DNA from 2 places in the Xanthobacter cornucopiae genome. Region 1 is predicted to be linked to the other one. Evidence: predicted binding sites of a transcription regulator. Region 1 holds the regulator's gene; the other holds the start of a gene.
The links. Region 1 encodes PhoB, which activates phosphate uptake and scavenging genes when phosphate is short. Its sites were predicted from a motif close to TGTCATNNANCTGTCAT; they were not measured.
Positions count from the first base shown of each region.

Region 1 (4,189 bases):
GATTACCGTTCGCGAACTGGTATTTCCGCGCCATCTTGATGGCGCACTCCAGCGCTTCCGCACCGGAATTGGTGAAGAACATGGTATCCGCGAAGGTGACTGCGGACAGGCGCGCGGCCAGGGCCTCGCCACCGGGAATACGGAACAGGTTCGAGGTGTGCCAGAGCTTCTGCGCCTGAGCGCTCAGGGCCTCCACCAGATAGGGGTGGGCGTGGCCGAGCACGTTCACCGCGATGCCGGCGGTGAAATCCAGGAAACGTCGCCCGTCCGTCGTGACGAGCCAGCAGCCCTCTCCCCGCTCGAACTCGAGGTCGATGCGCGCATAGGTCGGCAGAACGGCGGTGATCACGTGATCCTCCTGAAAACGCGTCCGCCCGGCGACGAACCACCGGGCGCGAACGACGCCTCCACTCCTGGTTGCGAGCCAAGGTCTCGTGGGAAAAGAGACTTCCCCCGCGCGATCGGCCCTTGGGGCGCCCCGCGTCGTGCGGGACAACCGGACACCTCGACCCAGGGACCGTCAAGATCCCTGAACAGGGGTCCGGGCAGGCGAGAATTAAAAAGGGCCGCCCCAGCGGGGGGAGCGGCCCGACGAAGATCATACTAATGATCGCGCGCGCGAGGTCAACCGATCAGAGCACCACGCCGGAAGCTCCCGCGCGAAATGGTGCAGACGGGCAACGATCTGGGGAAAACGACCGGCGAATGTTAACCGACTCTGTCGCGCCGAAAGCCCATATTGTAGCGTAGCCTCCATCGCCTACGATATCTCGTGCGATCAAGCTTCCTGGGACCTATGGGTTGTTAACCTTCCCCATGCGCGGCGCATGAGGGCTCGGGAAGGGAGTCCGGGACATCTGCGGCAGCATGGCGGTGCTGCCGGTGAGGTGTCGACGCGGCGCCGCATTGAGCCGGCGCCGGCAAGATGCGGCAAATTGGAGAAGAGCGATGAGCTGGAATGACGAGCGCGTCGAACTCTTGAAGAAGCTCTGGAGCGAAGGCCTCTCCGCGAGCCAGATTGCGAATGAACTTGGAGACATCACCCGCAACGCGGTGATCGGCAAGGTGCATCGGCTCGGCCTGTCGGGCCGGGCCAAGACGGCAACCGCGCCGACCCGCCCCCAGCAGCAGACGCGGCCCGGCGGACGTCCCGAGGCGCCCCGCGACCCGTCGCGTCCGCAGCGCCCGGCCACGCAGGGCAACACTGCGCTCGCGGCGGAATTCGACGACCTGCCGGAGGAGGCTCCCGCTCCGGCTCCGGTTCCGCAGGTGAGCGGCAATGTGGTGCCGATGGCGCAGCGTTGCACCATCATGAACCTGACCGAAAGCACCTGCCGCTGGCCCCTGGGCGAGCCCGGGACGGAGAGCTTTTACTTCTGCGGCGCGAAAAGCAATCCGGGCATGCCCTATTGCACCCAGCACGCCCGCATTGCCTACCAGCCGGTCCAGGACCGGCGGCGCGACCGGCGCCTCGCCTATCTTTGAGACCCGTCGGCTTCGGAGCGACGCAGCTGCGGCCGCGTCGCTCTGAAGGGCGGGAGGCATACCAAGACGGCCGCAGGCGACATCGCCCGCGGCCGTTTTCGTCTAGACCCTCACCGAATGGCAAAGACACCGCGCCGTCGGGGGGCCATCGCATCCGCCGGCCCGCCTCCTCGCCCAGGGCACGGAACACTCGGCGGTCCCGTCGACGGCCGCGCCCGGACGGCCGCGCCATCAATGGGCGCGTGCGAACATCTCGTTGAACGAGTAGCCCGCCCCCCGCACGGTGCGGATCGGGTCCGACTGGCGACCACGGTTGATGGCCTTGCGCAGGCGGCCGACGTGCACGTCCACCGTGCGCTCGTCGATATAGACGTCCTGGCCCCACACCCCATCCAGCAGTTGCTCCCGCGAGAACACCCGGCCGGGGCTCTGCATCAGGAATTCCAGCAAGCGGAACTCGGTCGGACCGAGATGCACCTCGCGCCCGGCCCGGTGCACCCGATGGGTCTCCCGGTCCAGCTCGATGTCGCCGGCCCGCAACAGGGTCGCCACGTGCTCGGGCTTGGCCCGCCGCAACAGGGCCCGCACCCGCGCCACCAGCTCCGGCACAGAGAACGGCTTGACCACATAATCGTCGGCGCCGGTCGCCAGACCGCGCACCCGCTCGGTCTCCTCTCCGCGTGCCGTCAGCATGATGACGGGGAGGCGCTCGGTCTCCGGCCGGGTCCGCAGGCGCCGGCACAATTCGATGCCCGACAGGCCCGGCAGCATCCAGTCGAGGATGACCAGATCCGGCACGCTCTCCCGCAGTCGCGTCTCGGCATCGTCGCCGCGCCCGACATTCTCGACCGCATAGCCCTCCGACTCCAGGTTGTACCGAAGCAGGAGGGTCAGAGGCTCCTCGTCCTCGACGATCAGAATGCGCGCCGGCACAGAACTTCACCCATGTCCCACACCCCTATCGTCGAGCCGCCGGATCGGCGGTGGCCGCTCCAGCGGCCCCGTGTCAGCCCTGTACCGTGCGGCCGGGGAAGGCCACGGTGGTATCGCTCGATGCATCGGCCTTCGGCCGGCTTTCGGGCAGCACCTGTCCGGTGACCATGTAGTATACGACCTCGGCGATGTTTGTCGCATGATCCCCCATGCGCTCGATATTCTTGGCGCAGAACAGGAGATGCGTGCACACCGAGATGTTGCGCGGATCTTCCATCATATAGGTCAGAAGCTCGCGGAACAGCGAAGTGTACATGGTGTCGATGGCGTCGTCGCGGCCCCACACGTCCAGCGCCTTGGCCTCGTTGCGGCCGGCATAGGCGTCGAGTACCTCCTTGAGCTGCTCCAGCACGAGTTCCGACATGTGCTCCACGCCGCGCACCAGCTGCTGCGGATGGTACTCGCCCTCGATGGCGATGACGCGCTTGCCGACGTTCTTGGCCAGGTCACCGATGCGCTCGATGTCGTTGGCGATGCGGATCGCGGCCACGATCTCGCGCAGGTCGGAGGCCACCGGCTGGCGCTTGGCGATGACCAGCACCGCCTTGTCCTCGATGTCCCGCTGCACCTGGTCGACAACGGCGTCGAGACCCACCACCTTCTGGGCCAGCACCGCGTCGCGCTTGATGAGGGCGGTGACGCTGTCCGCCACCAGGCGCTCGGCCTGGCCTCCCATCTCCACGACCTTGCGGCCGATTTCCTTGAGCTCGACGTCGAACGACGTCACGGTATGGTCGGGCATCTGAAGCATTCCTCTCCCCTCAGCCGAAGCGGCCGGTGATGTAATCGCGGGTCTTGATTTCCTTCGGATTGGTGAAGATCACGTCCGAAGGCGCCACTTCGATCAGTTCGCCGAGATAGAAGAAGGCGGTATTGTCGGCGCAGCGCGCCGCCTGCTGCATGTTATGGGTGACGATGACGATGGTGAAGTCGCGCTTCAGCTCGTCGATGAGGTCCTCGATCTTCGAGGTGGAGATGGGATCCAGCGCCGAGGTCGGCTCGTCGAGCAGGATCACTTCGGGCTTCACCGCGATGGTGCGAGCGATGCACAGGCGCTGCTGCTGGCCGCCGGACATGCCCAGCGCCGACGTGTGCAGGCGATCCTTGGTTTCGTCCCAGATGGCCGCCTTGCGCAGGCACCATTCGACGCGCTCGTCCATCTGCGCCTTGTTCAGCCGCTCGTGCAGCTTCACGCCGAAGGCGATGTTGTCATAGATGGACATGGGGAAGGGCGTCGGCTTCTGGAACACCATGCCGATGCGGGTGCGCACCACGGTGGAGTCCAGCTCCTTGCCGATGATGTTCACGCCATCGAACAGCACCTGCCCCTCGGCGCGCTGGCCGGGATAGAGGTCGTACATGCGGTTGAACACGCGCAGCAGCGTGGACTTGCCGCAGCCCGACGGGCCGATCATGGCGGTCACGCGCTTCTCGGGAATATCGAAATTGATGTTCTTCAGCGCATGGCCCTGGCCATAGTAGAATTGCAGGTTCTCCACCTTGAGCTTGACCGGCGCCGGCGGCGTGTCCGGCCGGGCCGCGACCGAAGTGGCGATGCTGAGGGTGGGATCGACCGCAGACGTCATCTGAGCCTCACTTGAAATTGGATGTCCCGGAGCCAGCCGGGCTGGAGATGTTCTGTGACCCGGCGCCAAGGGCGCCGGGCGGCATCGGCGGCGCGCCCAGGTCAGTGGCCGCGCGACAGCACCAG
Region 1 covers NZ_CM195531.1:3,612,800-3,616,988, forward strand. Annotated here, with positions in the region: gene V5F53_RS15960 (aspartate aminotransferase family protein) at 1-349, opposite strand, end outside; gene V5F53_RS15965 (GcrA family cell cycle regulator) at 949-1,485, shown strand; gene phoB (phosphate regulon transcriptional regulator PhoB) at 1,717-2,418, opposite strand; gene phoU (phosphate signaling complex protein PhoU) at 2,492-3,220, opposite strand; gene pstB (phosphate ABC transporter ATP-binding protein PstB) at 3,240-4,064, opposite strand; gene pstA (phosphate ABC transporter permease PstA) at 4,166-4,189, opposite strand, start outside.

Region 2 (4,189 bases), 920 kb from region 1:
GCGGTGAAGGTGATCACCTCGCACTGGTAGGTGGTCTGGAGCCATTTCAGGATCACGGAGGTGTCGAGCCCGCCGGAATAGGCCAGCACCACCTTCTTCACGTCACGCGCCATCAGGTCTCTCGATGCAAGGGGATAAGGGGAAAACCGGCGCGGACTATAGGCCCGCGCGCCGCGCTGGCAAGAGAGCGCCTGCAGGGGACGCCCCCCCAACGGGCGGAGAGCCCCACGCCGGGATGGCCTTTCCGGACGAGAGCGCCCGCACGGGGAAGTGCCGGGCCGTGGTGGGCCGGGCGGAGGGAGGGGGAGGAGGCCCAAGGCGCATCCCGACCCGCCGGCTGGGCCGGCGGGCGCGCGGGCTGGGGGGCCGGCCTTGGGGGCCGGGCTTGGGGGGCGGGCTTGGGGGCTCAGCCCTCCAGCTCCTCCCGCAGGATCTCCAACCGCAGCCATTCCTCCTCGGCGGCGTCCAGCGCCCCGTGGGCCTTGGCGAGGGCGGCGGAGGTCTTCTCGAACCGGGCCGGATCGCGGGCATAGAGCTGGGGGTCGGCCAGGACGGCGGCGAGCGCCTGGGCCTCCGCCTTCAGCTTCTCGATGGTGGCCGGCAGGGTCTTCAATGCATGCTGCTCATGGAACGACAGGCGCTTGCGGCCCTTGCCGGCGGCCGCGGCCTCGCTTTTGGCCGGCCCCTCCGCCTTCGGCGCGGCGGCGGGCGCGGCCGCCTTGGCCTTGGCCTCCACCCCGCGCCCGCGCTGGATCACCATGTCCGAATAGCCGCCGGCATATTCGCTGAACACGCCGCCGCCCTCGGCCATGATGACGCTGGTCACGGTGCGGTCGAGGAAGTCGCGGTCATGGCTCACCAGGATCACGGTGCCGGAATAGTCGGCGACCATCTCCTGCAGCAGGTCCAGGGTTTCGAGGTCGAGGTCGTTGGTGGGCTCGTCGAGCACCAGCAGGTTCGAGGGCGCCGCCAGGGCGCGGGCCAGCATGAGCCGGCCGCGCTCGCCGCCGGAGAGCACCGACAGCGGCGTGTTGGCCTGCTCCGGGGTGAACAGGAAGTCCTTGAGATAGCCCATCACATGCTTGGGGGTGCCGCCCACCATGACCGAGTCCGAGCCGCCGCCCGTGAGCGCGTCGCGCAGGGTGGTGGTGGGGGCGAGCGCGGCGCGCTTCTGGTCGAGGGAGGCGATCTCCAGGTTGGTGCCGAGCTTCACGGTGCCCGAATCAGGCGCGAGCTCGCCGGTGAGCAGCTTGATGAGCGTGGTCTTGCCGGCGCCGTTGGGGCCGACGATGCCGATGCGGTCGCCGCGCTGGATGCGGGTGGAGAAGGCCTTGACCACGGTCTGCTCGCCATAGGCCTTGGTGATCGCCTTGGCCTCGATCACCAGCTTGCCGGAGGTCTCGCCCTCGGTCACCTGGAGCTTCACATTGCCCTGGGCGCGGCGCTCCTCGCGCCGGTCCTTGCGCATGGAATGCAGCAGGCCGAGCCGGCGCACGTTGCGCTTGCGCCGGGCGGTGACGCCGTAGCGCAGCCAGTCCAGTTCGGCGACGATCTTGCGATCGAGCTTGTGGCGCTCGGTCTCCTCCTGCTCCAGCACGCCGTCGCGCCAAGCCTCGAAGCCGGTGAAGCCCTGCTCCAGGCGGCGGGTCTGGCCACGATCCAGCCACACGGTGGCGCGGGAGAGGGTTTCCAGGAAGCGCCGATCATGGCTGATGAGCACCAGCGCCGAGCGCAGCCCCTTCAGCTCGCTTTCGAGCCATTCGATGGCGGGCAGGTCGAGATGATTGGTGGGCTCGTCCAGCAGCAGCACGTCCGGCTCGGGGGCGATGACGCGCGCAAGCGCTGCCCGGCGGGCCTCGCCGCCGGACAGGTGCGCCGGATCCTCGTGCCCCGTAAGGCCGAGCTGCTCCAGAAGATATTGCGCGCGATACGCCTCGTCGCCCGGTCCGAGGCCGGCCTCGACATAGGCGAGGGTGGTCGCGAAGCCGGCAAAGTCCGGCTCCTGCGGCAGATAGCGCACGGTGGCGCCGGGCTGGAAGAAGCGCGTCCCGTCATCGGGCGCGATCAAGCCCGCCGCCACCTTGAGCAGTGTCGACTTGCCCGAGCCGTTGCGCCCGACCAAGCACACGCGGTCGCCCGATGAGACGGAGAGTTCCGCCCCATCAAGCAGAGGGGTAGCGCCGAAGCGCAGGTGGATGTCTTGGAGCAGGATCAGCGGTGGGGCCATGACGCCCGCTTAAAGCCACCGGCGCCGGAACGCAAAGGGGGTGCGTTCCACGGCCGCTGCTCCACGCCGGTTTTGTCGTGAATGCGACATATCATTCACGCGGGACGCCGGCCCAGGGGCTCGCAGCCGCATGCGCAGTGCTACGATCACCGCCGGGCGCAAGCCCGACGTCGACGACATCCCGAACCGGTATCAATGGAAGGTGGTCGCGCCGCCCAGGCGCCTCATTTCATCTTTGAGAACAAGCTTCTTGCGCTTGAGCTCCGCAACACGGACGGAGTCCGTGGCGGGGGAGGCGAGTTCGCGGGCGAGCTCCTGATCGAGGGCCGCGTGGCGACGCTTCAACTCCTGAACGTGCGACTGGATGGACATGCTGAGCCACTCCCTGTCTGCATCACGCCATGGAGTGTGTCACGGAGTTGACACTGAGTCGACCACCTTTCTTGCGAGCGGCGCGGGAAGATGTCTTGCAGTGCGAAACGCCCATGCCATAGTCGTCGGGCGCGGCGGCGGGTGTCGCGGCGTCCCCAGGCCGCGAGCGCGCCGCCTGAAAAGGCATCGGCGGCATCGTTTCGGGACCGTCGCCGGGGCTTGTCCTGGTGGGGCGCGGGTTGGGGGCGTGATGTCGGAGGCCGTCGGTTCGGGACGGGCCGGCGGGGAAGACGGCGGATGGCCCGTGGTGCGGTGCGGCGGCTGGATCGCCGCTGCCGCGGCTCCCTCGCGGGGCGGCGGGCACGGGGCGGGCGCGGGTTGCGACGGATGGGTGCATGACCAGTGACGAGGAACGGGATCTCAAGATCCTCTTGGAGCGGCTGAAGCAGGAGCATCGCGACCTCGATGTGGCCATCGAGGCGCTGACCGGGGTCGCCGGCTCCGACGTGCTCCAGCTGCAGCGGCTGAAGAAGCGCAAGCTGCAGCTGAAGGACCGCATTACCCATCTCGAGGACCAGATGTTTCCCGACATCATCGCCTGACGGCGCGCCGCGCTGGCGCACCGGGAGGCCCCCGCCCCGCGCCGTGCGCGCAGCCGCGCTATTCTCGGAGCTGCGCCGTGCTCAGAGCTGCGCGAGCAGCGCCACGGCGCCCGAGATGTCGGCCTTGCCGGGCGCATTCTCGATGTTCAGCGTTTTCACCACGCCGTCCTCGACCAGCATGGAATAACGCTGCGAGCGGATGCCGAGGCCGCCCGCGGACGCATCCAGGGTGAGGCCCAGGGCGGTGGCGAAGCTGGCATCCGCGTCCGACAGGAACAGGATCTTGCCGGCGGCGCCGGAGACGGCTTCCCAGGCGCCCATCACGAACGGATCGTTCACCGCCACCACGGCGATGGTGTCCACGCCCTTGGCGCGGATGGCCTCGGCATGGGCCACATAGCCCGGCAGGTGGTTCTTGTGGCAGGTGGGCGTGAAGGCGCCGGGCACCGCGAACAGCACCACGCGCTTGCCCTTGAAGATCTCGTCCGTGGTCTTGAGCACCGGACCGTCGGCGGTCGGCACGCGAAAGGTGGCGGCGGGCAGGCTGTCGCCGACCGAGATGGACATGGCTCTCTCCGCGAGGACGCGGCCCAAGTGGCCGCGACCGGACAATACGGGGTTTTACGGAGGAGGAAAGGCCCGGTACCGCCGCCCGGCCCGCCTTATCGCGATGACGGCGCGGCCTGGGGCACCGCTTCGGCGGTCACCGAGCGGGGCGTGTCCGAGAGGGTGAAAGTGAGGCGCGTGTCGCGCGGCTCCGCCCCGGGCGGCATCCCCTCCAGCGGCAGGGTGAAGCGGGCGAGGCCCCCGGGCAGGGCGGTCTTCTGCGGCAGCGGCAGCGCCCAGTGGCTGTCCGGCCCCTCCACGAACAGATCGGCCATGGGGGTGGCCACGCGCGCCTCCACCTCCAGGCGCGGTGGCGTCGCCGTGGCGTCGATGCGGGCGGCGAGGATGGCGGGGACGCCATCGGCGCCCAGCGCCACCGGCT
Region 2 covers NZ_CM195531.1:2,691,621-2,695,809, reverse strand. Annotated here, with positions in the region: gene V5F53_RS11840 (argininosuccinate synthase) at 1-113, opposite strand, end outside; gene V5F53_RS11835 (ABC-F family ATP-binding cassette domain-containing protein) at 407-2,227, opposite strand; gene V5F53_RS11830 (YdcH family protein) at 2,420-2,599, opposite strand; gene V5F53_RS11825 (YdcH family protein) at 2,995-3,201, shown strand; gene V5F53_RS11820 (peroxiredoxin) at 3,283-3,768, opposite strand; gene V5F53_RS11815 (protein-disulfide reductase DsbD domain-containing protein) at 3,864-4,189, opposite strand, start outside.
Region 2: the regulator PhoB is predicted to act here: its motif matches at 2,637-2,653, upstream of V5F53_RS11830 (YdcH family protein).